4 regions of the Paenibacillus sp. Y930 genome follow, and region 3 is predicted to be linked to each of the others. Evidence: predicted binding sites of a transcription regulator. Region 3 holds the regulator's gene; each other region holds the start of a gene.
What was found. The regulator Rex, encoded in region 3, represses fermentation and respiration genes when NADH is low (regulators of the CRP and FNR family bind a similar motif). The targets are predictions, from matches to a motif close to TTGTGAAATATTTCACAA.
Positions count from the first base shown of each region.

Region 1: AC1TO5_RS20290 (formate/nitrite transporter family protein) is a predicted target of Rex. The motif match lies at 2,872-2,889, and genes of this name have one in related genera.
Region 2: adhE (bifunctional acetaldehyde-CoA/alcohol dehydrogenase) is a predicted target of Rex. The motif match lies at 3,279-3,296, and genes of this name have one in related genera.
Region 4: nirB (nitrite reductase large subunit NirB) is a predicted target of Rex. The motif match lies at 4,245-4,262, and genes of this name have one in related genera.

Region 1 covers NZ_JBXCIX010000012.1:21,065-29,246, forward strand. Annotated here, with positions in the region: gene whiA (DNA-binding protein WhiA) at 1-463, shown strand, start outside; gene AC1TO5_RS20280 (HPr family phosphocarrier protein) at 562-831, shown strand; gene AC1TO5_RS20285 (L-lactate dehydrogenase) at 1,074-2,009, opposite strand; gene AC1TO5_RS20290 (formate/nitrite transporter family protein) at 2,012-2,800, opposite strand; gene clpP (ATP-dependent Clp endopeptidase proteolytic subunit ClpP) at 3,013-3,597, opposite strand; tRNA gene AC1TO5_RS20300 (tRNA-Arg) at 3,951-4,025, opposite strand; gene AC1TO5_RS20305 (sugar-binding transcriptional regulator) at 4,223-5,314, shown strand; gene gap (type I glyceraldehyde-3-phosphate dehydrogenase) at 5,381-6,385, shown strand; gene AC1TO5_RS20315 (phosphoglycerate kinase) at 6,532-7,713, shown strand; gene tpiA (triose-phosphate isomerase) at 7,935-8,182, shown strand, end outside.
Region 2 covers NZ_JBXCIX010000003.1:191,107-199,288, reverse strand. Annotated here, with positions in the region: gene AC1TO5_RS09940 (pentapeptide repeat-containing protein) at 24-545, shown strand; gene adhE (bifunctional acetaldehyde-CoA/alcohol dehydrogenase) at 597-3,206, opposite strand; gene AC1TO5_RS09930 (hypothetical protein) at 4,206-4,562, shown strand; gene AC1TO5_RS09925 (YxeA family protein) at 4,861-5,196, shown strand; gene AC1TO5_RS09920 (polysaccharide deacetylase family protein) at 5,291-6,118, opposite strand; gene AC1TO5_RS09915 (superoxide dismutase family protein) at 6,328-6,855, opposite strand; gene AC1TO5_RS09910 (amidase) at 7,066-8,182, shown strand, end outside.
Region 3 covers NZ_JBXCIX010000004.1:495,676-503,857, forward strand. Annotated here, with positions in the region: gene panB (3-methyl-2-oxobutanoate hydroxymethyltransferase) at 280-1,131, shown strand; gene panC (pantoate--beta-alanine ligase) at 1,137-2,030, shown strand; gene panD (aspartate 1-decarboxylase) at 2,023-2,406, shown strand; gene AC1TO5_RS14710 (hypothetical protein) at 2,514-3,263, shown strand; gene dinG (ATP-dependent DNA helicase DinG) at 3,280-6,150, shown strand; gene AC1TO5_RS14720 (redox-sensing transcriptional repressor Rex) at 6,155-6,799, shown strand; gene AC1TO5_RS14725 (amidohydrolase) at 6,792-8,087, shown strand; gene AC1TO5_RS14730 (hypothetical protein) at 8,089-8,182, shown strand, end outside.
Region 4 covers NZ_JBXCIX010000002.1:513,046-521,227, forward strand. Annotated here, with positions in the region: gene AC1TO5_RS07725 (acyl-CoA dehydrogenase family protein) at 1-696, opposite strand, end outside; partial or broken gene AC1TO5_RS07730 (DUF4256 domain-containing protein) at 1,053-1,418, shown strand; gene AC1TO5_RS07735 (cell wall hydrolase) at 1,433-2,272, opposite strand; gene AC1TO5_RS07740 (NAD(P)/FAD-dependent oxidoreductase) at 2,560-3,669, shown strand; partial or broken gene AC1TO5_RS07745 (transposase) at 3,861-4,021, shown strand; gene nirB (nitrite reductase large subunit NirB) at 4,298-6,703, shown strand; gene nirD (nitrite reductase small subunit NirD) at 6,706-7,023, shown strand; gene AC1TO5_RS07760 (formate/nitrite transporter family protein) at 7,081-7,857, shown strand; gene AC1TO5_RS07765 (hypothetical protein) at 7,963-8,121, shown strand.

The DNA.
Region 1 (8,182 bases), on a different contig from region 3:
ATTAGTCGATCTTGCTAATAAATTTTATTTGAATGCCAGGTGCATTGAACGCAAAAAGGGGTTTATTTTTTACATCAAAGAGGGCGAGAAAATTATTGAGTTGCTTAACATAATCGGTGCGCATCAAGCCTTATTCAAATTTGAGGACGTAAGGATTATGCGTGATATGCGTAACTCAGTGAATCGAATCGTCAATTGTGAAACTGCTAACTTGAATAAAACGATTGGTGCTGCGGTAAGACAAATCGATAATATAAAGCTTCTTGAAAGAGAATTTGGTCTTGAAAACTTACCTGATAAAATTCGTGAGGTAGCTGAAGTACGCTTACAGCATCCTGATTTGAACTTAACGGAAGTTGGAGAGATGCTTAAAGTGAAAGTAAGTAAGTCGGGTGTTAATCATCGTTTACGCAAAATAGACGAACTTGCTGATAAAATACGAAATGGTTCAACTTTATCCTAGTAGAAACAGTGCGAAAATGGTATAATAATTTGTAAAGCTTTAATTATGAACGATTGTGAATGAATTAGTGATTCAATTATATAGGGGGTATGTTTACCATGGCAAGGCTTCCAGTTGTTGTTCGTCTAAAAACAGGACTACACGCAAGACCAGCAGCATTATTTGTGCAAGAAGCAAACAAATTTTCCTCCGAGGTATTTGTTGAGAAGGACGATAAAAAAGTGAATGCAAAGTCGATTATGGGTATTATGAGTCTTGCAATAAGCTCTGGTACGGAAATTACAATTAGTGCCGAAGGTTCAGATGCTGAACAAGCAGTTAATGGCCTAATTGCATTAGTAAGCAAAGAAGAATTAGAAAATCAATAGTCATGTGGCTTAAGCGCATTATTATTGATTTTCGATATGAACTTTGTATGTACAGTCATATGATCGAAAGTTATAGAAGGATACTTGGTTATATTCACATTCGCGGATATAAGCAGGTATCCTTTTTGCTATGGTTAAGGGATGGATCATTACTTAGTAAAAAGTAAAAAGTCTGCATGAGAAGGGGAAGCGATTTGCTCCCTTCATGCAGACTTTTTACATGGTGAAACTATAATGATCAATTACATTTTGTTGTAATCAAGTTCAAGATTCAAGCTATCAATCATGCCTTTAAGTTTATTGGCAGATTTCTCAAATAATTGTTGCTCCTCAGGAGTTAAATTCAACTCAAGTGGTTGACGAACACCGCTGCGATCAACGATACATGGAACGCCTAGATAGACATCAGACACACCGCAATAATTATCTAATAATGTAGATACGTTCAATACTGCACCTTCATCATCAAAGATGGCCGTTACAATACGATCAATCGCGAGTGCAATGGCATAGTAAGTAGAGCCCTTTGCCTCGATGATCTCATAAGCAGCGTCGCGGGTATTCGTGAAAATATTTTGCTTCGTATCATCAGGAAGCTTGAGATCTACTCCTGCAACGTTAGCTAAGCTCCATACTGGAAGTTCAGAATCACCATGCTCGCCAATAATATGTGCATGCACACTACGAGGATCGATTTTCAATTCTTTACCCAGCAAGTAACGGAATCTTGCGCTATCTAGCAATGTACCAGATCCGATGACACGATGAACTGGCCAACCAGATTTCTTCAGTGCTACATAGCTCATAATATCTACTGGATTTGTTGCGATAAGCAGAATCGCTTCTTGGTTATACGGTAATATTTGTTTAATGATGCTATCAAAAATATCTGCATTACGTTGCAAAAGATCTGTACGAGATTCACCAGGCTTTTGTGCCGCGCCTGCAGTAATAATAATAATGTCCGCACCTACGCAATCAGCATAAGTACCTGCCCATAATTTTGCTCCGCCTACAAATGGCATTCCGTGATTCATATCTAGTGCATCACCTGCTGCTTTTGCGTGATTAGCATCGATAAGAACGAGTTCATCGACGCGATTGCGAAGCAATAGCGTATATGCCGTTGTAGAGCCTACTGCACCTGTGCCGATCATAACAAGTTTACGTGTTTTCATAGTTATTCCCCACTCTCTTTGAAATAAGGTTTGTTGAGATAATAATAGAACGTGGCCATAAGTACACTGCCGCCCATTATATTACCTAATGTTGCAGGGATGAGGTTATGTAGTATATCTCCGATGCTAAGTACTCCCCAGCCTTGGGCTGCTATAGATATAGCGAAAACAGACATATTTGCGATACTATGTTCAAATCCAGCGATAAAGAAGCTGAATACCAACAATACCATGACGAACATTTTTGCTCCATCAGTTTTCATAAAGTATGGAATGAAAAATGCTAAACATACAAGCCAGTTACATAAGATAGCACGAAAAAATATTTCGATGGTTGAAGCATCAATTTTTTTGTGAGCAACTTCCAGTAGAAAAGTATTCACATTAACATCAGCAAAAAGCTGTGTTAACCAAACGAGTATTGCGAACAGAATTGCACCAACAATATTTCCTATATAGCTAGATAATAGCATTTTTAATGTATCTATCCAAGTCATTTTACGACGTAATGCAGCATAGCTAAGATAAAATGTATTACCTGTAAATAGATCTCCACCAGCATAGTAGATTAGAATAATAGCCATACCGAATATCAATGCTGCAGCAGGGTATGCAAACGGTGATTCAACTTGATAGAAGAGAGATCCCGTCTTAAAGGCTGCAATAACACCAAATCCAATAAACATACTTGCCATAATTGATCTCAATAAGGAACGGAATTTATCCTGTTTGAAAATAGATAGTTTTTTTGCAGCTAGTTGTTCAATTTGAGCTAATGCTTCTGTTTCCATAATAGAATTCCTCCAAGTAAGCAAAATCTATTTGATGATATCTTTATCATATTGTGAACAGCTTATAATGTATGTGACATAAATCACGAATAAGAAATATATGGAAAATTATCAAATGAAAAAGACGACAGTGGTTGGTTCACTAGAACAAAAAATGTTCAATGTGGATCAACCACTATCGTCTCTAGATAAGTGTTACAAAGCTGTAGGTATTAATCTATGCGTTTGATAACTTTATCGATCAAACCGTATTCCAGTGCTTCTTGAGCGCTCATGAAGTAATCGCGATCAGTATCCTTTTCAAGACGTTCAATCGGATTGCCAGAACGTTCTGCAAGAATACCGTTCAATTTCTCGCGCATTTTAATGATGCGGTTAGCGCGAATGGCGATATCACTTGCTTGACCTTCAACACCACCAAGCGGTTGATGAATCATAACTTCGCTGTTCGGAAGTGCAAAACGTTTGCCCTTCGCTCCAGCAGTAAGTAAAAATGCACCCATAGATGCTGCCATACCTACGCAAATTGTAGATACATCAGGCTTAATATATTGCATCGTATCGTAGATAGCCATACCTGAAGTGATAGAGCCACCTGGACTATTAATGTATAGATGAATGTCTTTCTCTGGGTCGTCTGCTGCTAAGAAAAGCATTTGCGCAATAATGGAATTGGCAACGACGTCGTTTACACCAGATCCAAGAATGATGATGCGATCCTTCAGAAGTCGAGAATAAATATCATAAGAACGTTCTCCGCGATTACTTTGCTCGATAACCATTGGTACAAAGTTCATTTTCACCAATCCTCCTTAAACTTTTCATGAACTACTTGGTACAACTTCTTGTAAATGAAAAGTAGCGTCGAAAGCATCGACTTAAACTTTTCATGAACTACTAAGTACAACACCACATCACAACTATGTTGTGTAAATATCATAATAGAATTTTAATTAAAAGTCAAAGATAGTCAGACTTTATTTCCACTTCATCATTGTTACCTATATTGGTAGTCATTAAACATAATAAATGACGAGAAAATGTATCGATATCCTACATTAGCTTATGTATAAAATGATAGTAGCATGATTATAAAAATAAAAAAGCCCGTACAAGAAAATTCTCTTGTACAGGCTATAAGTAGAAGGTTTGGCGCGCCCGCTAGGAATCGAACCTAGATCTCAGGCTCCGGAGGCCTACGTCATATCCATTGGACCACGGGCGCTAATTTAAGATGACATTGTCGATTATATGGGATAATAGGAAGCGAAGCAAGTTTAAAATTCAAATAAATTATTCGGGCAATCGCTTACATGAAGAAACGGCACTTGCAGTACGTCAAAATATTAGGTAAACTAAAGGTGGGACTTAAATCATACCACAGGGACAGAAGATGTCCAATGAGTTCTAGAGTAATGTTGTATGTGGTACACGTGGACTCTTTCCGATGGAGTGATGGTATTTATGCGTCAGCTTATTGAACTGCAAAGACAGTTAGTACCAGAGCTTTTGGATGTCATGAGAAAGCGATATAAAATTATGCAGCAAGTGATGCTTGCAGGAACAATTGGTCGACGTGCGTTAGCAACAACGTTATCGATGACCGAACGAGTGCTACGAGCTGAAACGGAGCTGTTGAAAGAACAAGGACTTCTAATTATTCAATCTTCTGGCATGCAATTAAGCGAAGACGGCAAGAAAGTGCTTGAGGAAATCGAGCAGCTTGGCGATCAAGTGTTTCGTAGCTCAGAAATTGAAGACAAGCTGAAGTCGATGTATGGGTTAAAGCAGGTTATTGTCGTTGCTGGCGATTCTGAACAATCAGAAATTGCAAAGCGTGAATTGGGCCGTGCAGCAAGCCAGTTGCTGAAGCAAGCAATACGTTCTGGAGATGTTATCGCGGTATCAGGTGGAACGACAACTGCACAGGTTGCCAAGTACATGAGCTTACCCAATTCCATCAAAGATATTGTATTTGTACCAGCTCGTGGTGGTCTTGGTGAAAGCTTGGATTATCAAGCGAACACGATCGCATCTATGCTGGCGAAACGGACGGGTGGACATTACCGATTACTACATGTGCCCGATCATATTAGCTCTGATGCGTATGAATCGATCATTCAAGAACCTTCCATTAAAGAAATTGTTGAAGTTATTCGAAATGCACGAATTATTGTGCACGGCATTGGTGACGCTATTGTAATGGCCAGACGAAGAAAGACTGATCCTGAAGAATTACTGGCGATGCAAGGCGAAGGTGCAATGGCCGAATCATTCGGTTTTTATTTTAATCGTAATGGTGAACCTATTTATAAAATGAAAACAGTAGGTATGCGGCTTGAGGATATTGCTCAAACTGAAGTGTTGATAGCAGTTGCTGGCGGTGCTAGCAAAGCTGAAGCTATTGATGCAATCATGAAATTTGGTTATGATCACGCACTTGTCACTGATGAAGGGGCAGCGTTGCGGATGATCGAGAACTATGAAGCTAATCGGCATCACGACGAACTGTAATTTATTACACTCGTCTCAAATATATAAATCTTTTCAAAAACAAATTAACCTTAGGAGGATTTACTCATGATTAAAGTAGGTATTAATGGTTTTGGACGTATTGGTCGCTTGGCATTCCGTCGCATTCAAAATGTGGCAGGTATTGAGGTAGTAGCAATTAACGATTTGACAGATGCTAAAATGCTTGCTCATTTGCTTAAATATGATACAACTCAAGGCCGTTTCGATGGCGAAGTTGAAGTGCATGACGGCTTCTTCAAAGTTAATGGCAAAGAAGTTAAAGTTCTTGCTAACCGTAACCCAGAAGAACTACCTTGGGGCGAGCTTGGCGTTGATATCGTTCTAGAATGTACTGGTTTCTTCACAACTCTAGAAGGTGCTGAAAAACATCTTAAAGGTGGAGCGAAAAAAGTTGTTATCTCTGCTCCAGCTACAGGCGATATGAAAACTATCGTTTATAACACTAACCATGAAATTCTTGATGGTACTGAAACGGTTATCTCTGGTGCTTCTTGTACTACTAACTGTCTAGCTCCTATGGCTAAAGTTCTTAATGACCAATTCGGTATCGTTCAAGGTCTTATGACAACTATTCATGCTTACACAGGTGACCAAAATACACTAGATACTCCACACCCTAAAGGTGACTTCCGTCGTGCTCGTGCAGCGGCTGAAAATATCATCCCTAACACAACTGGTGCTGCTAAAGCAATCGGTCTAGTAATTCCTGAACTTAACGGTAAACTTGACGGTGCAGCTCAACGTGTACCAACAGCAACTGGTTCTCTAACTGAACTTGTTACTGTGTTGAACAAAAAAGTAACTGTTGATGAAGTTAATGCTGCTATGAAAGCTGCTGCTGACGAATCATTCGGTTACACAGAAGACGAAATCGTATCTTCTGACGTTATTGGTATTACTTACGGTTCTCTATTCGATGCAACTCAAACTAAAGTTCAAACTATGGGCGACCAACAATTGGTTAAAACTGTATCATGGTACGACAATGAAATGTCATACGCATCTCAATTGATTCGCACAGTTGAACATTTTGCAAAACTTATCAAGTAATATTTGAGTAATATCAAAGAGCGGAAACAGTGATATTGTTTCCGCTCTTTATATATAATCGTGTCGTGAAGTTTCAACAATATTAGCATGACTAGGTTTTGTGGTTCTAAGCTATAGACAATATAAATGGTGCGGAGGAACGTCTAATGAATAAGAAAAGTGTACGTGATATCGAAGTAACTGGAAAACGAGTATTTGTTCGTGTAGATTATAATGTTCCGCTTGAAGATGGAAAAATTACAGATGACAAACGTATTCGCGAGACATTGCCTACAATCAATTTCCTAATTGAAAATGGTGCTAAAGTTATTCTTGCTAGTCACCTTGGTCGCCCTGATGGCGCAATAGTTGAAGAGCTTCGTCATACTGCAAGTGCAGTTCGTCTTGCTGAGTTACTTGGCAAACCAGTTGTTAAAGCTAATGAGTCAGTTGGCGATGCTGTTAAAGCACTTATCGCTGATATGAACAATGGTGATGTAATGTTGCTTGAAAACGTTCGTTTCAATGCTGGTGAAGAGAAAAATGATGCAGAACTAGCAAAACAATTTGCTGATCTTGCTGATCTATTCGTAAATGATGCATTCGGTGCTGCTCACCGTGCACATGCTTCAACAGAGGGTATCGCTCACTTCCTACCGGCTGTATCTGGTTTGCTTATGGAGAAAGAATTGGATGTGCTAGGCAAAGCGCTTAACAATCCAGCTCGTCCGTTCACGGCAATCGTTGGTGGATCTAAAGTTAAAGATAAAATTGCAGTTATTGAAAAAATGATCGAAATCGCGGATAACATTATTATCGGTGGCGGTCTTTCTTATACATTCTTCAAAGCTCAAGGTCATGAAATCGGTCAATCTCTTCTTGATAACAGTAAACTTGATCTTGCACTTGAATTCATTGAAAAAGCAAAAGCTGCTGGCAAGAACTTATACTTACCAGTTGATGTTGTTGTAACGGATGAATTCAGTGCAAAAGCTAACACGAAAATTGTTTCCATAGACAGCATTCCAGCTGACATGGAAGGTATCGATATCGGTCCAAAAACTCGTGAAATCTACGCTGAAGTTATCAAAAACTCTAAGCTAGTAGTATGGAACGGACCTATGGGCGTATTTGAAATCGAGCCATTCTCTCATGGTACACAAGCAGTAGCTAAAGCAACAGCTGAAACTGATGCTTACACAGTAATCGGTGGTGGAGATTCCGCAGCTGCAGCTGAGAAATTCGGCCTAGCTGATAAAATGAACTTCATCTCAACTGGTGGCGGTGCTTCCCTTGAGTTCATGGAAGGTAAAGTTCTTCCAGGTGTAGTAGCTCTTAACGATAAATAAGAACGTAACGTTCTAACATAAGCGTTCGATATACTTTTCATATACTGGCTAAGTATATCGAACGCTAAAAAGTTTTGACTATGCTTTCGAAGTAAATTTTCATTAACCGAGAAGTGAATCGTGAAGCGATGAAAAAGTTTTAGCTTATGCTTTCGAGGTAACTTTTCGTTACAGAGAAGTTGCTTATGATAGTTAACGAAAAGTTTTTAGGAGGGTATATGATGAGTAGAACACCTATTATTGCAGGTAACTGGAAAATGTTCAAAACGATTTCAGAAGCGGTTTCTTTCTTCGATGCTATTAAAGGTAAAGCTGAAGTTGCTGGAGTAGAAAGCGTAATTTGTGCACCATTTACAAATTTACCAGCACTTGTTGAGGCTGCTAAAGGCACATCTATTGCTATCGGCGCGCAAAACCTTCACTTTGAAGATAACGGCGCATTCACTGGCGAGATCAGTGGTGTAATGTT
Region 2 (8,182 bases), on a different contig from region 3:
AATAGGTAAAGGAGTAAACAGGAATGATAAAAATACACACTCTAGTAAGTGATGATCCAATCATGGTGAATGCAGATTCACTTATTGAAGCAAATTTGGATGAATACAATCTGCACAGAGCTATTTTAAACAATTATCAACTAATGAGATCGAGTCTTCGCAAAGCAAATTTGCGAAATGCTGATCTTAGTAGTGCAAATCTTTTGAAAGCAGATCTTACCGAGGCATCGTTAATTATGTGTACATTGAATAATGCCATTTTAAATGATGCAAAACTAATCAATACAACTTGTTTATATGCTTCATTTAAAGATGCAAGCTTGATTAATGCAGATTTTACTAATGCAAATGTGAGTGATGCCGATTTTCAGGGGGCATTGTTATTTGGTACTATTCTTAACTGTGAAGCATTGGGGAAATCTAACCTTAAAGGGGCTCTCTTTAATGATTTGACAGTTTGGCCCGAAGGATTTTTTCCGTTGAATCACGGAGCAATTTACAAATCCGTTAATGCTAATTATTGGATCGACTTTAAAAACGAGTAAAAGGATGAAATCCGTGTTGGATTTCATCCTTTTACTTTTAGTTGAAGCTAGTTAGAAGCGACCGTAGAAGGCGTCGCGGTAAACCTCTGCTAATTCAGTAACAAGTGGTAATTTCGGGTTCGCAGTTGTACATTGATCTTCAAATGCACGGTCTGCCAAGTAATCCACGTGAGCTTCGAAGTCCTTAGCGTCAAAGCCTAATTGCTGGAACGATTCTTCAATACCAAGCACACTGTTGAGTTTGCGGATAGCATTTATTAAGCTGTTTACACCTTCTTCAGTCGTACGAGCAGGTAAACCAAGAATCTGTGCAAGTTCAGCATAACGCTCATCTGCTACGAAGTGCGAATATTTCGGGAATGAAGCAAATTTGGTTGGTTTTTTCGCATTGTAACGGATAACGTGAGGCATAAGGATAGCATTTGTTCTTCCATGTGCAGTATGATATTGTCCGCCCCATTTGTGTGCAAGGCTGTGGTTAATTCCAAGGAATGCGTTCGCAAATGCCATACCAGCAATCGTAGAAGCATTGTGCATCTTCTCACGAGCAACCGGATCACCCTCGAGTGCTGATTTTTCAAGATACTTGAAGACGAGTTGGATTGCCTTAATCGCAAGACCATCTGTGTAGTCATTTGCCATGACAGATACATAGGCTTCAATAGCATGTGTCAGAACGTCCATACCGGTGTCCGCTACTGCTACCTTAGGCAGAGAGTATACGAATTCAGGATCAACAATCGCTATGTCTGGTGTCAATTCGTAGTCAGCCAAAGGATACTTCGTGTTGCCAAGATTTTTATCCGTAATAACCGCGAAAGATGTTACCTCAGAACCAGTACCTGATGTCGTTGGGATCGCAACAAATTTAGCTTTTCTACCTAGACGCGGGTATTTGTAAATCCGTTTGCGAATATCCATGAACTTTTGTTTTAGACCTTCAAAATTAGTATCCGGATACTCGTAGAACAGCCACATTGCTTTGGCAGCATCCATTGGAGATCCACCGCCCAGGGCAATGATACAGTCTGGTTGGAATCGATTCATCATCTCTGTACCACGATCTACAGTAGTTGTAGATGGATCTGGTTCTACCTCAGAAAACACTTCTATTACTACTGGTATCTGACGTTGACGAAGGTAATGCTCTACTCTTTCCACATAACCTAGTTTTACCATCATAGGGTCAGTGATAATAGCTACACGGCTAATATCCGGCATTTTTGATAGGTACTGCGTTGAGCCCTTTTCAAAGTAGATTTTGTTTGGAACCTTGAACCATTGCATATTCACAGTACGATGTGCCACCCTTTTTACGTTAATTAAGTTCACTGCTGTTACGTTTGAAGAAGTAGAGTTACGACCATAAGATCCACAGCCTAGTGTTAGTGATGGTAGGTTCGTGTTATATATATCACCAATAGCACCATGTGAAGACGGTGAGTTCACAATAATACGTCCTGTTTGCAGACGGTAAGAGAACTTCTGGATAACCTCTTCATTGTGAGAATGAATAACTGAAGAGTGACCCATGCCGTTAAAGGCTACGACTTCGGCAGCACGTTCAATACCTTGATCAGCATTTTTTACTTTATAGCATGCAAGTACAGGACTTAGCTTCTCTGCAGACAACGGATAGTTCATGCCTACACCTTCAAGCTCTGCTACTAGAATCTTAGTGCCTTCTGGAACCTCAATGCCAGCCATTTGTGCGATTTTAACTGCGGATTGACCAACAATAACAGGGTTAACAGCACATTTTTCTGTATTCATAACACCAGCTGTCAATTTTGCAGTTTCTTCTTTATTAAGGAAGTAACAGCCATTAGCGATCATTTTCTTCTTCACTTGATCATAAATTGGTACTTCAATAATAACTGCTTGCTCAGATGCACAAATCATACCATTATCGAATGATTTAGACAGAATTAGGTCAGTGACAGCTTGATCAATGTCTGCACTCTTTTCAATGAAGCAAGGTACGTTACCAGGACCTACGCCAAGAGCCGGTTTACCGCAACTATATGCCGCTCTTACCATAGCAGATCCACCTGTGGCTAGAATTAAAGCAACATCTGGATGATTCATAAGTGCATTTGTCTTATCCATAGAAGGCTGCTCGATCCATTGAATACAGTCTTCCGGTGCACCATTCTTCACAGCTGCTTCAAGTAAAATTTTCGCTGCTTCACGACTGCAATTTTGTGCAGATGGATGGAATCCAAAAATAATCGGGTTACGTGTTTTAATTGAGATAAGTGCCTTAAACATCGTAGTAGATGTTGGATTTGTTACTGGAGTAATACCCATTATGATCCCTACAGGCTCTGCAATCTTCTGATAGTTTTCATACGGATTATCCTCGATAACACCTACAGTTTTTTCATATTTAATGCTGTGGTAAATAGATTCTGTTGAAAACATATTTTTAGTGATTTTGTCTTCGTATATTCCTCGTCCTGTTTCTTCAACAGCCAGCTTCGCAAGATACATATGCTTGTCGAGACCTGCAAGAGCCATTGCCTTTACAATGTTGTCAATTTGCTCTTGATTCATATCCATGAATTTCTCTTGTGCCTTTAAAGATTTGTCAATCACAGTCTGGATATACCCTTCAGCACTCTGTTTAATGTCCTTAACCGCTTCATTCTTAACCGCCATTTCTCTCACGCTCCTAGTTGGAAATTTGTTTTTGTTCTTACTCAAATAGTACCAATTCCAACTACATAAATGATGTGAAATTTTTCACAAGGATGTATGACAGCTTTGTTACACAACCGCTTACATTGTTAAATTTACATTATACATATGTCTGAATTGTTAATAAGAGGATAATCGATATCATTTTTCCTTAAATTCCAGCAGATACTTAATGGTGATTTACTGTCAAACGGAATATAATTCTACATACATGCACTGCCTAGAAGGGCGTGGCAGTGATATTACATAGACACCGAAGGAAACTTATTGGTATTTATTATCTAATGAAGCGTCAAGCGAATTATCAGATGCCTAATCTTCCAGAACAACATGTTGGATGATATACTAAAAATTAACAGCGAAAGCACGAGGTTTATTAACTAGGATACGTCTATGTTGAATAATCCGTTGAGGTATGTTAATCCCAGCAATAATAATACTTCTTCTTTTTGCATTTACTGTAGGTCCTTGGTTACTAATCTATGTAGGACTCTTATTTGAAGAAAATCCTCCTAAACCTACATATACTTACGGAGAGTTTCCTTTTTACTTGGAGTATGAGATGAATGGTCCAATTATAATTGTAGAGGATACAGTTATTGTTAAATACGATGGAATTGGTTTAAGTGAAGGTACTGGGGGTATATAAAGTGGAAACAAACCTTAGCTAGTGGAAATAGCGAATATAATACCGTATTCCCTGATGCAATAATAGAAACGAAATTCGGAAGAGGTAAAACTACTGGAATAATATCAAAAACCGAATTATTCGATAAATATAAAATTAGACTTCTTAAATTGGAACATAGCAAACCAATTAAAAAATAGCTTGTTAAAAGAAAAATTTATAAAAGTTGGAGATTAAGCTAGGTGATACTACTCTGCTAGTATTGGTAGATTTATTAGTGAGGTTAAAGTAATAAAACTTTTATATCACAATAAAGGGAGATGAGTTAGTTAATGATTATTAACTCAAAGAATAAGCATGAGTTTGAAAAATTAGATTTACATGATGCCGAACTATTAGATATAAACTGTGATTATCGCAATCAAACAGTATTAATTTCTACTATGCTAAATATACCGAACCAAAAGAGTAGTATGTTAAATTTAACGTTTAAAGATCTATCTTTTTTTTCGATTAGTTGTCAACAACCTTGGGGAAGTGGGTTTTATTTTTTTGAAGCTTCAATAGATGATTGTTTAGAGAACAATGTTAGTCTTGAAAGTGATTGTAGTAAAATTAAATTTTTAATTATATTAAACTCTGGTGATGAGATTAAAATTGAATCATCGTGTGTGGAAGTATTTTGCTGAAATTAAGGTAAAAGTAGGGAGTATAATTACAGGGGGAATATTAAAAGTGAGTAGATTATCTCCATATTCTGTTACAAAGTTAGGTTTCGCTTCAAATGGAGAAAATCTATAATCTTAATACTCATTATTGGGAACCTAGTTAACATTATATTTTTTTTGTTTAACATGACAATGTTGTCACCTTCCTATTCGAAATGTCACCTAAAACGTACGACAAGACGGCAGTTTAAGCGTAAACTTAAGCTACAATTAAGTTCATATGAATGAATTGAATAAACAATATGGGAGGGGGATTTTCATGAAAAAAACAGTTGTTTTTATGCTAATCGTACTAGTTATTTGTTCGGCCATGTATTTGACATTCAAACGGGAATTTGATCAGTTCAATCCACTGTATACGGAGGAATATGTGTATGCAGAAATTACTAAACCAGCTGGATACGAGAAGAAATATGACCGCTACAGATATAATCTGTCTGGCTACACAAAGCAGGGTGATAAGCAAAAGGTTACATTCTCTTCAAGCAAAGAATTAGAACAAGAGACCTATGTGAGAGTGCTTGCTAAGGGAGCATATACGAAGGGATGGAAAGTAATACAGAAGGAAGATATTCCTGCCGATGCTTTGAAATAAGTATCTGTTTGCAAAGACAATTAAAGAGCATAAGTGCGGTCTACCGTACTTATGCTCTTTAATTGTCTTTGTAAAGTATTTGTGATTGTAATCATTACTGTCTTTTAATAAGCTTTAATAAATCTTCGCCGCTAAATTTTGATAAGCCAGCGTTCACTCTATGGTATACTGCGGTATCGGTCTGCTTAGCCCCTTTGGACTGATTAATACCTTTCTTTATATTGAAGGTGTGTTCAATGCCAAGTTCTTTACTTATCTCAATTAATTTATCATCGTAGCGTCCGTACGGGAAAGCTACGATATTAGGCTGTTCCCCTAACTCCTTAACGAGTAGCTCATGCGCAATGGAGAGATCATTTTTTATACGATTGACATATTCTTCTTCGGTCTCATCTTCTTTCAAACTAACTAATGCTGCCTGCTTATATGTACCAGGGTCAAGATAAAGATGGTGATTATAGGTATGGCTGTAGAAGCTTTGACCGTACTGTTGCATCTCACGCATTTGATCCCAAGTTAGATGGGGAAGTGTTTTCTCGTTAGGTTGATCGGTATGTTTCACAATAATGAAGTTAGTAGCAGGTAGTTCGAATTTTTTCAATATAGGATATGCGATACTGTAATAGTCCTCGTAGCCATCATCAAAAGTAATGAGTACAGATTTCTTGTCTAGTTCAAGATTGCCCTCCATATAATCAATATATTGTTTCATCGAAATAACATCATACTTGGAAGCAGCTAATGCAGCCATATGCTCTTCAAATACTTCAGCGTTAATAATTTTCGGGTCCTTACTATAACCAAAATCATGATACATAAGTACGACGACACCTTTGTCGTGGCCTTTAAAATAGTTATATGCTGCTGTTGAAATACTAACGACAAATAATAGTGAAATAAAAATTAATATATACTTCTTCAATTGTCTTCCTCCATATAATAGATTGAGCTATAATGACTAATCGCTGTTCCATTCGTATTATGTTGCGGTGAAGCTACAATATTATTGTACTATAGCTTGATTATGAATGAATATGTAAATAAGAAGAATTATCGGAAAATTCATGAACAGACAAAAGTAGCAATAAAAAAAGGCAGGTTTCCAGAAAAACTGGAAACTTGCCTTTTTGTTTATTTACTAATAACACCACACGCAATGCGAGCTCCAGAATTACCAGCTGGATCGGTAACATAGTCATCAGCATCTGCATGTATGACAAGTGAAGTACCTTTCTTCTTAAGCAATGAATTAGCTTCACCTTTTTTAAGTGTAACGACACTTGTAATGAGTTCCACATCGATTGTACCATCACTCGATACTTCGACATTAGGCAAATCACCGTTATGAAATCCATTGGGATTGTTGAATCCATGCTGATGGTTGATGGGGTTGAAATGTGAACCTGCTGTCTTAAAGTCAGGCGGATCACATTGTCCATTTTCATGTATATGGATGCCATGCACACCAGCAGTTAATTGTGTAGCTTGTAAGTGAATTTTGACATTGTCACCATCTTGTACAAGGCTTGCTGTTCCGATACTAAGTCCATCGGTATTAATGATAGATATAGTTATTGTTTTTCCCTTCGCACTGACGCCAGTTGTATTGATACACAAACTTACGATGAGCAAGGATAGCCCAATTAATATTTTGTTCATAAAACCCTCCATTGTAAGTGTTTATTAAGTTGTTAGCATATGTTGCCCAATAGAATAATTAATATTCCAAACGCTGTTGAGTTTTAGTATGATTAGAATATATAGCAACTAGGCACGTACACTAGTAATAGCGGACTACTCTTTATAAAGACTATATTCGAATTAACTTTTTACTCGTAAAAACTCACAACGGTTTTGGGGGGAATGGTGATGAAACAAATATTAGATGATGATGCAACGGCACTAGCAGAAAAAATTAAAACTGGGCAGTATAGCTCATTAGAAGTTACCAATGCTTATATCGAACATCTTGAAAGAGCGAACAAAAGTGTAAATTTTGTAACGGCTGACCGCTATGATATTGCCAAGCAGGAAGCGATAGATGCAGATATAAAATTGAAAAATAATGAAGCAGTAGGTAGATTGCATGGTGTTCCGATTAGTATTAAAGACTGCTTCCATGTTGCAGGAATGGCAACGACAGGAGGGCTGATCCATCGAAAAGATAATATCGAGCCCGAGGATGCTGAAGCAGTAGCTTTGTTGAAGCGAGAAGGTGCGATCATCATCGGTAAGACGAATACGCCTACACTTTGTTTCTGTCAGGAAACAGAAAATAAGCTATATGGTCGGACGAATAATCCTTGGGATCTTTCGCGCTCGGTCGGTGGTTCTAGCGGTGGGGAAGGTGCGTTAATTGCTCTTGGTGGTGCAGCAGTAGGATTAGGAGCAGATATTGGTGGTTCTATTCGCTTTCCGAGCCATAACAATGGAATTGTCGGTTTCAAATCAGGTGATAAGCAGGTTAGTGCTGTCGGTAATTTCCCCCATGTGACAATTCCGGAGCAGGATCGTATGCTAGGTATTGGTGCGATGAGCAAATCAGTACGTGATGCCCGTCTTATGAATGAAATCTTAACAGCTGGGAAGCGGAAATTCGTTGATCTAGATGCTTATGAACTTGTAATGCCTTATAAGCAACCCAATATTCCACTACATGAAACAACGGATCAACTGATGGAGCAATTACGTGCCAAATTAGCGGCTGATTATAAAGTAAACAGTGAGTTGCCTCCACTATTTGATGATTGTGCGCTTATTTGGCAAGAATTAATGAGTATAGATGGAGCCAAGCATGTAGTGAAATTATTAACGGAAGATGGTACGAAGAAATATCCTTTATGGGAGTTCGTGAAAGAGAAGGTAACGCGCCAATCTGACCTTCATCCTTATCTTTCTTGGGCGTTAATAGGTGCTCGAATGTTTCAACCATCGGAAGATCGACTAGCAGAAATCCGCAAGCTGTTTGCTGAAGGAGATCAGCAGA
Region 3 (8,182 bases):
TCGACATCGAATATGAAAACCCGCTCAATAGCCAACGTATATTTACGGCAAAACAATTTTCTGATACACTAATCGTACTAGGCGGTATTCTTGGAAGCTGCACTAGAAATTGTGTTAAATTCTAATATAGATTTTAGAATGCACACTCTGCTCAGAGCCTAAAGGACCGAGACAGAAGGAAGCATTACTATTGATGATTTCCTTTTTATGTTTGGGGACCTTTTTAGCATGGCTAAAAGGTTTTTTTGTGTTAACCAACAATTAAAGGAGTTGAACTTCATGAAAAAAAGATTAACGATTTCTGCTATGGCTAAGATGAAGCAGGAGGGAAATGCTATCTCTGTACTAACAGCCTATGATTATCCTTCAGCTAAGCTTGCAGAGGAAGCGGCAATAGATGTTATTTTAGTAGGGGATTCTTTGGGAAATGTTGTGCTCGGATATGATACAACGATTCCCGTAACAATAGATGATATTGTATATCATTCCAGAGCTGTTGCGAGAGCGGCTACAAGTACATTTATTGTAGCGGATATGCCGTTCATGACTTATGGAATAAGTAAAGAGCATACATTAATAAACGCTGCCAAAATTATGCAAGAAGGTCATGTACAGGCTGTTAAGCTTGAAGGCGGCATCGAAATTATGGAGCATGTCAAGGCATTAGTTGGTGCAGGTATTCCTGTAATGGGACATATCGGATTAACGCCGCAGGCTGTTCACCAGTTAAGTGGCTATAAAGTACAAGGTAAGCTTGAAGGCGAAGCGAAGAAGCTGCTTGACGATGCCATTGGGTTACAAGAAGCAGGTGCTTTTGCTATTGTGGTGGAGCTAGTTACAGAGCAAATTGCTACAATTATTGCTCAGACCCTCCACATCCCGATCATTGGTATCGGCGCGGGTAGAGGCTGTGATGGTCAAGTTCTTGTGTATCATGATATTTTACAATACTCTTCACCTAATTATCCGAAGAAATTCGTGAAAACTTATGCTAATCTCGGGGAAACGATTCGTAATGCTATTGGAGAGTATGTGGCAGATGTGAAATCTCGCCAATTTCCAGAGGAAGAGCATTCTTTTCAATCGCCACAGCAAGATATAGACAATTTATATGGTAACAGAGAGGAATAAAAAGGATGAATATTTGTCGCACGAAGCAACAGCTGAAATTAGCGGTTAGAGAGGCGAGAAAGCAGCAACAATCGATTGGTTTTGTACCAACGATGGGATTTTTACATGAAGGTCATGCGAGCCTGCTACGTGAAGCGAAAGTCGATAATGATGTTGTCGTACTTAGTATATTCGTTAATCCGATGCAATTTGGTCCAAATGAGGATTTGGATCGTTATCCTCGCGATGAGGAAAGAGATATAGCACTTGCGGCATCATGTGGCGTTGATATTGTATTTTTGCCAACTACGGAAGAAATGTACAAGGCAAAACCATTAACGACAATTAAAGTTGAGGAAGTAACGAATCGCTTATGCGGGGCATCCAGACCAGGACATTTTGATGGTGTTGGATTAGTCGTTAGTAAGCTATTCAATATCGTTCAGCCTGATAGAGCTTACTTTGGGATGAAAGATGCTCAACAAGTAGCAGTAATTGAGCAAATGGTTCAAGATCTTGATATGAACGTAGATATTGTACCTTGTCCGATTATTAGAGAGCCAGATGGTCTTGCGCTGAGCTCTCGCAATGTGTATTTATCTGCAAAACATCGTGCAGAGGCTGCGACGTTAAGCCAGTCACTTAACAAGCTCCATCATAAGCTGAGTGTAGACGGTAATATGTCAGCAGATGAATGTATTACATTTATTAAAGATGAGATATTAACAAATACTACTGGTGAAATTGATTATGTAGAATTATTACATTATCCGTCATTGACAGTGATCAATGGACAAGCTGCCATTGCAACAAGTGTTGAAAATCAAAGGTTTATTGTAGCGGTTGCCGTAAAGTTTGGTACTACTCGCTTAATTGATAACGCGTTATTCCAAGTTAGTGAGGTGATCGAGCGTGTATAGAACAATGATGAAATCTAAGCTGCATCGTGCTACAGTAACAGAAGCAAATCTTAATTATGTTGGTAGTATTACGATTGATGAAGATCTTATGGACGCTGCGGACCTATTAGAAAATGAAAAAGTGCAAATTGTTAACAATAATAATGGTGCTCGTCTAGAAACTTATGTTATTAAAGGTGGACGAGGCACAGGCGTCATTTGTCTTAATGGCGCTGCGGCAAGACTTGTACAACCAGGTGATAATGTTATTATTATATCGTACAGCTTAATGACGGAAGAGCAAGCACATTCTTACAGTCCAACTATTGTTGTGCTTGACGAGAATAACAAGCCAACACAATTTATGAATGGTGAAATTCACTCGACCATACTATAATCAAGTTAATCCCTTCTTTATGTAACGACTGCCATGCTGAATGAAAAGATCACTTTCAACAGAAAATGACCGTAGACTCCTACATTCAAAAGAAGGCGGGATACGGTATGATAAGTGATATGTTTTCGTCAATGCATGAGCTGCTTGATTACATTATTCAGCATTATGAAGAAGCTGACGCTGAGGAAAGAGAAGAATACTGCTCTCGTATTCAAGAATTGAAGGAAACAAATGATTTATTTATGGATCATTGGGTGTCATTCGAAGAAAAGCTTGCTATATTTTTTGAATCTTATCGTGAGCGAGAGCATGAAGCAATCAGTGCAAAGTCGGAGCATCAGGCGGCATTAGATGAATCCACGTTTACTCAAGTGATACATGCTAAGGAAGTAATCGACACGTACAGTCAAGAACAAGCATGCAATGAATGTGATCTTTATACACCACTTGAAGATGAGCTAATTCTTGATCGGGCACAAGGTTATTATAAACTTTTTATGTTTACGGAAGCTGCAGGTTTATTTAATCAAATTATTACGACTACTCCAGAATGCAATATGGCAAGATTATATTATGGTATGACATTAATGCATATGCGCAACTGGAACGAAGCGCAAAGACAATTTCAATTGTTAACGGTATTGAGCGATTTTCCCAAATGGTTAGCATTAAGTTTCAATGCGCTCGGTTGTATTCATGCGATCAAGCTGAATATGAACCAAGCTGAGCAATTATTCCGTAAAGCTTATTCCATCTATCCACAGTTTGAAGATTCACTTAAAAATTTACAATGCTGTATGGAAACTCCAGAGCAGCTATCATTATATTTTGGAAGCACAGAGTTGATCTGTACGTGAGAGGAACGGTCACTGAATGAAGTATGCCATTTTTGATTTGGAGACAACTGGACATAGTGCCTTGGATGAAATTATACAAATCGGACTAGTTGTCGTATCTGATGAATTAGAGATTATCGATACGTATAGTACATTTGTTAAGCCAACTGTTGAGATTCCTGCGTTTATTTCAGGTCTTACAGGGATTCAATACAGTGATGTTCAAGATGCTCCTGATTTGAATGATGCTTTAGTTGGACTAATACCACATCTTGATGATGCTGTTCTCGTTGCTCATAACGTGGGCTTTGATGCGAATTTTTTGAATCATGCCCTTGATCAATGTGGATATCTCCCTTTCAATGGGAGAAGATTAGATACAATGGATTTTTTGCGTATTTTATACCCATCGATCACTTCGTATCAATTAGGGACGGTAGCTGAGCAATTAGGCGTAGAACATGAAATGCAGCATCGTGCCGATAGTGATGCACTTGCTACAGCTCATATTTTCATTGATTGTGTATCAAAGCTTCGTTCTTTGCCGCTGCTCACATTGCAGCGGCTATCTTCATTTTTTGATGAGTCACGAGACATCGGCTGGTATATGAACTATACGGAAAAATTAATGGAGCAGCAAGCGGTATTTGATTCAGCTGAATACGATTATTACCGTCAGTTCGCCTTAAAGGCAACGCCTTGGTCAGATGAAACGTCCGCTAGAGAAAAAGAAAATGCCAACGAATATTTTGAACGCGTAACAAGCTTCGAGCAATATATTGAAGATGTCCAAAATCGCTTTAAGGAAATGTTTGAGAACTATGAAGAGCGTAAACCGCAAATTCAAATGTATGATGAAGTATTTGAGGCACTTACTGATAAAAAGCATTTGCTTATTGAAGCAGGAACGGGTACTGGTAAATCATTAGGTTACTTAATTCCAGCGCTATATTACGGCATAAAAGCGGAAGAGAAAGTCGTCGTAAGCACTCATACAATTAATTTACAAGAACAGCTTCGCAATCGAGATATTCCTTTACTTAATGAAATATTACCATTCCCTTTCCGAGCATCGTTATTAAAGGGAAGAGGCAACTATCTTTGTATGCGGAAATTTGAACATAAATTGAATATGAAGGACTTCGTTGCACCAGTTGATGATCCTGTGACAGCAGCACAGATGGTTGTCTGGTTATCAGAAACGGAAACGGGCGATCAAGAGGAGCTTAATCTTGGATTGCGTGGTGCAGACTTTTGGGGGACGGTTTCAAGTGACGCTGATTCATGCTTGAATCGCGCTTGTCCTTGGTTCAAACGTTGTTATTATCATCGTGCAAAGCATGAATCGACGATATCTGATGTTTGTATTACGAATCATTCGATGATTTTTACAGATATTCAAGCCGATCATCGACTTTTACCTGGTTACACCAATCTCATATTAGATGAAGCACATCATCTTGAGGAAGTTGCTGGTAAACATCTTGGTAACCAAATGACCTATACTTCGTATATATATGCAATGAACATGCTGTATAAAGACATGCGAACAGGAGTGCTTCCATCGCTTCGTATTCGTATTCAAGAGGATGGGGACGATCATACTGCTGCGTGGAATGAAGTGATCGATAGTGCCTATCCACAGCTTCAAGATATGAAAGAGCATTGGGATAAGTTGTTCGAATGGCTCTATAGTATTGTTAGTTCCGATGCGATGCAAAGTAATGAGGTAGAATCTGTTGGTACAGCAAGTATGGTGCTGCGATTAGATCGACATAAGCTGCCGCATGAATGGAACGAAGCGATGGAAGTGGAAAACAATTTCCATGTATTACTGTCGCGATTTATTAAATCAATTGAAAAGCTTTCGAATGAAGTGAAGGAAAGACTTGATGAGGATACAGGCTTGCAAAGCATTCTCATTGATTTGAATGGTATATTACGTGATTTGAATAGAATCAAAGACGAATTGCGGATGTTTATGAAGCTTGAACAGGAAGATTATGTGTACTGGATGGAAGGAACGCAAGCGTATAAGTTCAGATCATTACAGCTTTATTCTGCCCCAGTCGATGTAAGCGGATTGTTGAAAAAATATTTATTTGAAGTGAAGGATACTGTCGTTATGACATCTGCTACATTATCTATTCAGAAAAATTTTGAATATATTGCCGAGCAGCTTGGATTATCGTCATATGAAAACACCAATCGGTTAAAAGCAGTCATGCTTGATTCACCTTTTAATTATCGTGAGCAGGCTTTAGTTATTATCCCGCGTGATTTCCCTGTCTTGAAGGGTGCTCATGTTGACGCGGCATATTTGGATAAATTAGTAGGCTCATTAGCGGAAAGTGCACAGACACTCGGTGGGAAAATGCTGATCTTATTCACTTCATATCGATTGTTAAAGCAAGTATATGATCCGCTGAAAGCAACGCTGCAAGGTAGCAATATTCAAGTGCTTGGACAAGGTGTTGATAGTAATAATCGCACGAAATTAACGCGTAGATTTTTGCAAAATCAAGCATCGGTGTTGCTCGGTACAAGCAGCTTTTGGGAAGGCGTAGATATTCCTGGAGAAGCGTTGCAATGTCTTGCGATTGTGCGACTGCCATTCCAACCACCTAATCATCCACTTGTTGAGGCGAAGTCGGAATTGCTAGTGAAGCAGAAGAAAAATCCATTTATGAAATTATCGATCCCGCAAGCAGTCATTCGCTTTAAGCAAGGCTTTGGTAGGTTAGTTCGTACAGCTACTGACAAAGGGATTGTAATCATATATGATACTAGAGTAATTGAAGCTTATTATGGTAAACATTTTTTATATTCATTACCTGCTCCGAAAATCGAGACGATGCATACAAGTCAGATGGCCAAGCGGATGGAAGAGTGGTTAAAGGAGGATTGAACGGATGAAGCAAACAAAAATTTCTGAAGCTGTTGTTAGAAGATTACCTATCTATTTGCAAGTACTTCATGAATTGAAAAGTCGTGAAATTGGGACGGTTTCCTCACAAGATCTCGGTAATCGATTAGACCTCAATCCAGCACAAATTCGAAAAGACCTTGCTTACTTCGGTGATTTCGGACGTAAAGGAATAGGATATGAAGTAGATTACTTGATTGATAAAATACGTCATATACTTAAAATTAATCAGACTATTAATGTAGCTTTGATCGGTGCTGGTAACCTAGGGCATGCATTATGTAATTATAACAAGTACAGTAATGATAACATGCAAATTGTTGCTGTATTTGATAATGTTGAAAATAAAGAGGGTTCAAAAATTAATAACTTAACCGTTCAGCCGATGTCTGAATTAGCGAAAACGATCGATGAACTTAATATTCGTATTGGTATTATTACTGTACCTGCTTCTGAAGCACAAAATGTTGCTAATCAATTAACTGAAACAAGAATCGAAGGTATTCTTAATTTTGCTCCAACAATATTACGTGTGCCAGATCATGTTCGGATCCAATATGCTGATTTTACGAAGGAATTATTGAGCTTAGCTTACTATTTGAATAATAAAGAGGTGGCCGACGATGAGTAAGATATGGGTTGAAAACGGTTTGTTCGTTACGATGGCAGGTGCAATACCTGAAGTGTTAAGTGGGCATATGATCGTAACAGATGATGTCATCACATATATTGGTGCAGATCGACCAGTAGATATAGCAGATGCCGAGCGTGTAGATGGTAAAGGATTAGTGTTCATGCCTGGTTTAGTGAATACACATGGTCATGCAGCGATGACATTACTTCGCGGTTTCTCAGATGATTTGAACTTACAAGTGTGGCTACAAGAAAAAATGTGGCCGATGGAAGAAAAATATGTTGATCAAGATACACGGGCAGGAAGTAATCTTGCGATTGCTGAAATGCTGCTAAGTGGTACAACAACATTTGTAGATATGTATGATCGCATGGATCAAGTCGCTGAAGCTTCGGTGCAAGCAGGTATTCGTGCTTTTCTTACTAGAGGAGTCATCGGACTTTGTCCACCTGAAGTACAAACAGCCAAATTAGAAGATGCAATTTCATTTGCAAAACAATGGAATGGTCAAGGTAATGGAAGAATATCTACAATGCTTTCGCCGCATTCACCTTATACTTGCCCTCCAGATTATATCGCTCGTATTGTACAAGCTGCACATGATCTGAATTTGCCGTTACATACTCATATGTCAGAGACGAAAGCTGAAGTGCAGCAGAATGTAGATGAGTACGGAAAACGTCCAGTTGCGCATCTGGATGAGCTAGGCTTCTTCTCACGTCCAGCATTATTAGCGCATGCTGTTCATCTAACGGATGAAGAAATTGAACTGTTAGCAGCAAGAGGTGCATCAATTTCTCATAATCCGATTAGTAACTTAAAGCTAGCAAGTGGTGTAGCAAGAGTACCGGAACTATTGAAAGCTGGTGTGAAGCTTTCGCTTGGTACTGATGGTGTTGCAAGTAATAATAACTTAGATCTATTCCAAGAAATAAGAGCTGCTGCATTGCTTCATAAAGGAGTGTCAGGTGATCCGACTGTAGTTCCTGCTTATACAGCTCTGCAGCTTGGAACGTCAATGGGTGCCGAAGCCATCTGGAACTCGCAAATCGGTACGCTTGAAGTTGGAAAAAAAGCTGACTTTATTGCAATTAATATCGATCAACCACATTTCTTCCCACGTACTGATCTTATTTCTCATCTTGTCTATGCAGCTAATGGTCGTGATGTAGCTCATGTATGGATTGATGGTAAGCAAGTTGTTAGTAATAGAAAGCTACTTACAATGGATGAGGAGAAAGTTCGCTACGAGGCGCAAGCTAGCTTTGAGCGTCTGTTGAAATAAGATGAGAGCCATTGAAAAGAAACGATCCCCTTGGATGACGCCACGCAAATGGATAGCTTTCAGTATATTGCTTTTCATTGTTATTATTGTGTTAC
Region 4 (8,182 bases), on a different contig from region 3:
TGGATAGTAGTAGACTAAGGATTCCATAGAGACGATGACGTTGTCCAATACGAGATCATGACTAGCAGTTCCCTTCATACCAACAACATCCCATGTAGGATCTATCGTTATTCCTTTTGTATGACGAGGAATGATAAATTCTACTGTTCGTTCTCCATATCTAGCCGTAACAATATAGTAATCTAGTACGGGTGATAATGATGTAAAGGTTTTACGACCATTAATTTGGAAGGTATCATCGGATAATGCTATAGCCGTGGTTTGTGGCATACCGCCGCGCTGAGGACTTCCTGTTGATTTTTCTGTTGCAGCGCGATTAACAATCAATTGTTGTGCTACAACTGCTTTATTTAACTTTTCTACCTGCTCCTTAGACCATAGTTGCCGATGATTTAAGTCATACATTACATTTAAATGCCAACCAATGCCTAAGGCAATAGCAGCATCTCCCTGGGCTAATCGTTCTTGATAGAGGACGAGCTCATAGATAGATATCTCTTGTCCACCCAATGCTTTCGGTACGGTGAAAGCTGGATAGCCAATTCTACGTAACGCCTCAATATGAGCATATGAGAAACGATTTTCCATATCAGCCCTATGCGCCTCCTCGATAAAGGAATCGGCTAGGTTACTTATCAACTTCATTTTATTCTTCTGCTCTTCATTACGAACAAACATCGATTCTTGCGTATGCATATCGTATCATCCTTTTAGTAGGTGAATTTATTCTTATTATCCCTGTTATTTCTAATGGGTTCAAGCAAGTGCTGATAGAATAAATTTTTTATTGTGAAAATTCTGCTGTTGAAATTGAATGAAGGAACGATCGATGATTATGATATAATCGCTTTAACATTGAAGCATTCTTAATATTTCCAAGAATCGGATTTGATCCTGGATTCGTTTTGTTTATTCCGGGGGGGATATTTGAGATTTTATTCCCAATATGGCTGATCACTAAAGGGTTCTATAGGACAAAGTGAAGATAGCATTGAAATGGAATTATAACAATATGGTATTATAAGATGGTTAGCTAATATTAAGGAAGTTTCATGATGAATAATGAAAAGATGATGTTTTCACTTGATCAAAGTAAAGAACTGCTTGTAATATTGAAAGCTCGTTTTGATAAAAACATGAACCGCCACACTGAAATGGTATGGTCTAAAGTACAAGAAGAGCTTGAAGCTAATAATGAAAAACTATGGTCATTATATGAAATGGAAAGAACCGGTGGTGAACCAGATGTCGTTAGTTATGATGAAGCGACTGGAGAATACGTTTATTATGACTGTTCAGCAGAAAGTCCAAAAGGACGTAGAAGTGTTTGTTATGACAATGAAGCACTAGAGTCAAGAAAACAACATAAGCCTGAAACTAGTGCTATTGAAATGGCAACTGCTATGGGCATTAAGCTATTCAATGCATGATACTATTTTGCAAACATATGATTACCGATCTTGACTGTGGTAGGACGGCTTCGTACCCATTTATTGTATGTTTTGTCCGGATTATAGAAGACGACGGCTCCCAGACTCGGGTCGGAGCCGTTTACTGCATCTTGAACGGCGCGTTTGGACTCTTGACTTGGCGTCACCGTATAGATACGTTTATCCAATACCGGAGAGTACTGATAGTATGAACGGCCGTTTATATATTCGACCTGAAATATTGTATCAATGATAGAATAAGGCCAATCAGGATGATCGACTCTGTTCAAGATTGATGCGGCGACTGCTACCTTACCATCATAGGTTTCGCCTCCTGCCTCCGCTTCGGTTATTTGATACAGCCACTTCAAATCTTCTGCAGATGGCTGTTCAGAATTTACTAACACGAGGTTTGTATCATTTCCCGTTGTAATTACCGCTGCGCGTAATTGAGAATTGTAATGGATATGCAATCCGATTTTTTTCGCAGTATAGGCTAAAGGAACATATGCTGTTCCTTTATTTAGCGTTGTCCGTGTAACCAAGCTATCCCGAAACCATGTTGACTTCCCATCACGTCGATAATCGGAATAACGTTTGCCAGCGGGAAAACCGATCTCAATCGTATCAGTTTTGAGTACGGCAGCCCGATATCGCTCACTCCAGTTAACCGAGACGTTCAGACGGCGAAAAAATGATGCTGGAACAAGCTGTAGTCCGTTTTGTACAATAGCAGTTGTCGAGATCCGCTGTCCATCGACATATACCGTCGTATTGCTGAGTGATTGCGCCGAAGCGTGCGGCGTTAGCCAAACATAGACAATAATCAATAATAGAGCCAAAGGCATAGTGTAACGTTTATTCAACAAGACAATCTCCTCCCTCATTGCACCATTGTACGATAATTTTGGTAATCAAATTACTGGAAAAAGAGGGAAAATGAGAATAGGTATCGAGGTTATAATAATGAAAAACAGGGCAGTAAGCAGATTCTTCTCGAATTATTGATCATTTATTCTGATAAAAATGAAGATATTCTAATAGTATATGAGCAAATATTTGGAAATTGTTCATAATAGAGATACGTTATAATAAACCTAACTCATATTGGGCAGAAAGGAATTCGGACATGAAAAAGGTTATTGTCATTGGTGCAGGGATTTTAGGAGCTTCAGCAGCTTATCAGTTAAGTAAGCTAGGTGCTGATGTCATAATTATAGATCGTAAAGATGCAGGACAAGCAACGGATGCAGCAGCGGGGATTATTTGTCCATGGTTATCACAACGTAGAAATAAAGCATGGTATCGTCTTGCTAAAGCTGGAGCAGGCTTTTATCCTTCACTTATTCAGGAGCTAGAGGAAGCAGGAGAGATTAACACGGGCTATGCAAAAGTAGGCGCGATATGTGTTCATAATGATCTGGAAAAGTTAGCCGCAATGAAAGAAAGAGCGGAACTTCGCAGAGAGGACGCCCCTGAAATAGGTGAACTTACGATGCTAACAGATCTTGAAGCGAAGGAAAAGTTTCCATTATTGTCGGAAGGTTATCACGCACTTCATGTATCAGGTGCAGCAAGAGTGGATGGACGTGAATTGAGAAACGCTTTACTAAGAGCAGCACAGCGTAACGGTGCACAGATGATTGAAGGAGATGCTATTCTAGAGCATGATCATCATGCAATTATAGGTGTTAGAGTAGGACAACAAATAATGAAAGCTGATGAGGTCATTGTATGCGCTGGTGCTTGGTCCAATGCATTACTTCATCCGCTTGGAATTATGCTTCAAGTGCATTATCAAAAGGCTCAAATAATGCATTTGAATCTTGCCGACCAATCCAGTACAGAGCTATGGCCAGTTGTAATGCCGCCAACAGATCAATATTTACTTGCATTTGCTGACGGGCGTATCGTAATTGGTGCTACTCATGAAAATGACGTAGTAGGTTATGATACTTCTGTAACTGCAGGTGGGATGCAAGAGATATTAAATAAAGGTATTCAAACGGCTTCTGGTCTTGCCAATTGTAGCCTAAATGAGATGAGAGTAGGATTCCGTCCATTTACTGCAGATTTTCTACCAGTGCTAGGAAGGGTTTCAGGATGGGATAAACTCATTGTCGCTAATGGACTAGGGTCATCGGGATTAACGATGGGACCATTTCTTGGTGAGCAGCTAGCCAAGCTAGCTATGAATCAACAGGTAGATATTCAGCTTGAAGATTATGCAGTAGAATAAATACATTTGATACTATAGAAATATTAGCTACATAGAACGGAGGACATACAATTGTTTGTGCAGCGGCGACACCAGCAGATTATAGATCAACTCAAGGAGAACAAATCTATTGACGTCTCTGAATTGATTGAGACATGAGTTGATTATTCAGTGTGAACAAAGGACTTTAAGTTACTTAACATACCGTACCTCCTATTCGAATGTTTAAATATTTATTACTGAAATCCATCTTCGATGTATCAGATGTGGATGTGTAGAACGTTCTAAATATGACAAGTCCTTTAAATACTTTTTAGATATGGCACCTGAAGATGAGGTTATTCATCCTAGCAAAGTACCTAAATTCGCTCGTGGACTATAAAATTATAGTCTAAGGTGCGAAAAATTAGAAAAATCAGCTCGTGGATATGAATACAAAGTTACGGACATACGCAAAACCTAAAAAGGACCGTCAGGTAAATTTTTCTGACGGTTTTTCTTAACACAATAGTATCGGAAACTTAGTAAGTGATATTTGTATTAGGGATTTCCCTAATATACGAATTTCCAAATACATGATATCATCAAATTATCAAATGTGAAACTTATCACAATATAAGTGAATTATTTCACGAGCAGGAGGATTGCTATGATAACTGAACAACTGTTGCTAATCGGAAACGGCATGGCTGGGGTAAGAACGATTGAAGAAATATTGGAACGTAACTCTACCAAATATGAAATAACGATTATTGGCGAAGAGCCATACACGAACTACAATCGCATTATGTTATCCAATGTATTGCAGAAAAAAATGACGGTCGATGAGATCATTACTAATCCAATGCAATGGTACAAGGATAATGGCATTCGTCTTGTTCACCACGATCCTGCTGTACAAATAGATACATCAAACAAACGAGTAACGACAGCGAGTGGAATATGTATAACGTATGACAAATGTATTATTGCTACAGGCTCAAGAGCCTTTATTTTACCAATTGAAGGTGCACAGCTTGAAGGAGTGCTGGGCTTCCGCACGATTGATGATACGATTCAAATGATTGAGGCGGCAAAAAACTGCAAACGAGCAGCAGTAATTGGCGGTGGCTTGTTAGGGCTTGAAGCAGCCAAAGGTTTAATTGACCAAGGCATGGAGGTAACCGTTATTCATTTGGAAAAATGGTTAATGGAAACCCAGCTGAATGAGCAAGCAGGACATTTGCTGAAAAAGGATTTGGAAAAGCAAGGCATCAAATTTATGATGGAGAAAAAAACAGCTCGAATATTAGGTACAACAAAAGTAGAAGCGATTGAATTTAGCGACGGTAGTATTCTAGAGGTGGATTTGGTTGTAATGTCCGTTGGGATTAAAGCAGTAACAGCGCTTGCCCATGAAGCTGGCCTGAACGTTGAGCGAGGGATTGTTGTCGATGACTTTATGGCGACGAGTGCTGATGGTGTTTATGCTGTAGGTGAATGCGCCCAGCATAATCATAAAATATATGGACTTGTGGCGCCACTTTATGAACAAGGAAAAGTTCTGGCGGATGTATTAACAGATCGAGCAACAGAGGGGTATCGAGGTAGTACTGTCTCCACCTCTCTAAAAGTATCCGGGTGTGATCTTTTCTCAGCAGGAATTATAATTGAAAGTGATGATGTTAAATCAATTGAAGCTTATAATGGCCTAGCTAATAGCTATAAAAAACTATATATACAAAATAATCGAGTAGTTGGTATCGTTCTTTATGGCGATACGTCAGAGGAAAATCGCTACTATAAAATGCTGCGCAATGGGATTGATATTACGACGCTTAATGCTGTAACTCTGCTGGCTTCTGCGGGGGATGAGGCAAGTATGAGTGTTGCAGAATGGGATGATGCTGATACAGTGTGTGGCTGTAATGGTGTGACGAAGGGCGCGATTGTTCAAGCGATTCATGCTCAGCAATTAACATCTGTTGCCGAGGTGACACGTTGCACAAAGGCGGGAAATTCTTGTGGTAAATGTAAACCAGACATCGGTGAGCTATTAGCTCATGTGATTGGAGATAAGGTTACAGCGGCACCTACTGGAATATGTGCTTGTACTCATCTCACAAGAGATGAAATCGTCCTGCAGATTCATGAAAAAGGCTTAACGACAACGCAAGAGGTATATCAGGAGTTAAACTTCAACAACGCTGAAGGATGCACCAAATGTCGTCCTGCAATTAATTTCTACTTGCATGTTACGTTCCCGAAAGAACATATTGATGAAAAAGAATCTCGTTTTGTTAATGAACGTATGCATGGCAACATCCAAAAAGATGGTGGCTTCTCTGTTATACCTAGAATGCGAGGCGGACAAACAACGCCACAGCAATTGCTGAAAATTGCTCAGGTTGCAGACAAATATCAAGTACCGCTTGTTAAAATAACAGGTAGTCAGCGTATTGGCTTATATGGTGTGAAGAAGGAAGATTTGCCCGATATTTGGGAGGAGCTGGATATGACGTCAGCTTCCGCTTATGCCAAAGCAGTGCGCTCTGTCAAAACATGTGTCGGTGCTAATTTCTGCAGATTTGGTACGCAGGATTCCATGGGATTAGGTATTAAGCTAGAGGAGCGTTTTGAGTATATTGACACACCACATAAGTTTAAAATGGGAGTTTCTGCTTGTCCACGCAGCTGCGCAGAGAGTGGAGTGAAAGACTTTGGTGTCATAGGACTAGAGAACGGTTTCCAAATTTATATCGGTGGAAATGGTGGTACTGAAGTAAAGGAGGCACAGCTACTAACGACGGTCGAGACTGAGCAAGAGGTCATTGATCTTTGTGGAGCAATGCTTCAATACTATCGTAAAACTGGAATCTATACGGAGCGTACTGCACCGTGGATCGAAAGACTTGGCTTCGATCATATCAAATCTGTCCTGCTAGACCAGGTACAGTGCAAGGATTTGCTTGCAGAGCTTGATGAGGCAGTTGCTGGAAAACGCAATGATCCTTGGACCACCGTACGCAACAATGAAAATATGGAAAAAGAACTCTATACAGTGGGGAGAGGTTAACAATGACTCAAGTCAAGCAGAAAATATTTGTTGTGAATTTTGATGAGCTGGAGCAGCGTGTTGGACGTGAAATTATTGTAGATGGTAATAGAATTGCAGTGTTTCGCTTGTTAGATGATCGCATTAAGGCAATTGGCGGAGTTTGTCCTCACACAAATGGGCCACTTGCTGAAGGTATTGTTTCTGGTGAATATGTGTTCTGCCCACTTCATGAGTACAAAGTTTCCTTGCTCGATGGAAAGGTTCAAGAGCCAGATAAGGGATGCGTAGCTACGTATGAGACGTCAATTGAGGATGACAAAGTATATATAATAGTATAGCGAGTATGACATCTGAACAGTTAGGGGCTTAGATCCTAGCGTAAAGGAGAGCTATCATTGTACAAACAAAACGTTGAAACGATTGCAGAAGCAGGTGCGGTTAAGCGTGATTATATGAAGCAGCAGCCGCTCGGTTATTTTATTGCAACATTACTAGCTGGAGCCTATATTGGATTAGGAATTATACTTATATTTTCAGTTGGAGCACCATTAGCACAAGCGGGCTCACCATACCAGTCGCTCATTATGGGAGCAAGCTTCGGGATCGCACTGACCTTAGTTATTATTGCCGGGGCAGAATTGTTCACTGGAAACAATATGATATTTACTGTTAGTACTTTATCGGGCAAAACAACGATAAAGGATACGTTGTCAAATTGGCTCATTGTATTTATCGGAAATTTGCTAGGAGCGATTATTCTTGCTTTACTTGTAAAAGCGACAGGACTATTTAATGCTGCACCAGCTGATCATTTGATTTTCAGTTCTGCTGCCAAAAAGATGACGGCACCATTTAGCGAATTGTTTTTCCGAGGGATACTTTGTAATTGGTTAGTTTGTCTAGCGATTTGGATGAGTATGCGCTTAAAAAGTGAAGGAGCTAAAATGTTCGCGATTTGGTGGTGCTTATTCGCCTTTATTGGCAGCGGATATGAGCACAGTGTTGCCAATATGACGCTTCTAAGCATTGCAATGCTGTTGCCTAATCATCCTGAAGTAATTAACCTTGCAGGCTGGCTGCATAATATGCTACCTGTGACACTTGGAAATATGGTCGGAGGAATATTATTTGTAGGCTTAGCCTATTGGAAAATCTCACCTGTACGGAAATAATAGCTATAGAACTTTATAGTATAGACAGACATGAGCTCATTTCACAGGGCTCATTGAATGCATAAAATTCTAGACAGTTGGCATATTAATGATGAGGTGATAATCATGGCCAAAGCAGGGATGAAGCGTCCAGATCCAAGTGAAAACATAAGTACTGAAAGTAATAAAAAGCAGAACTTCCCGAAAAACGATATTGCACCTGTTCCAGAAATTCAAGGTAAAGCTAAAAGTGGAAATGAAAAGGCCAATCGTGCCCCCGATTAATGCTTTATGAATAATGAGTTGGCCCAATAATAGCTAAACGTACAACATCCTGTAAATGGGA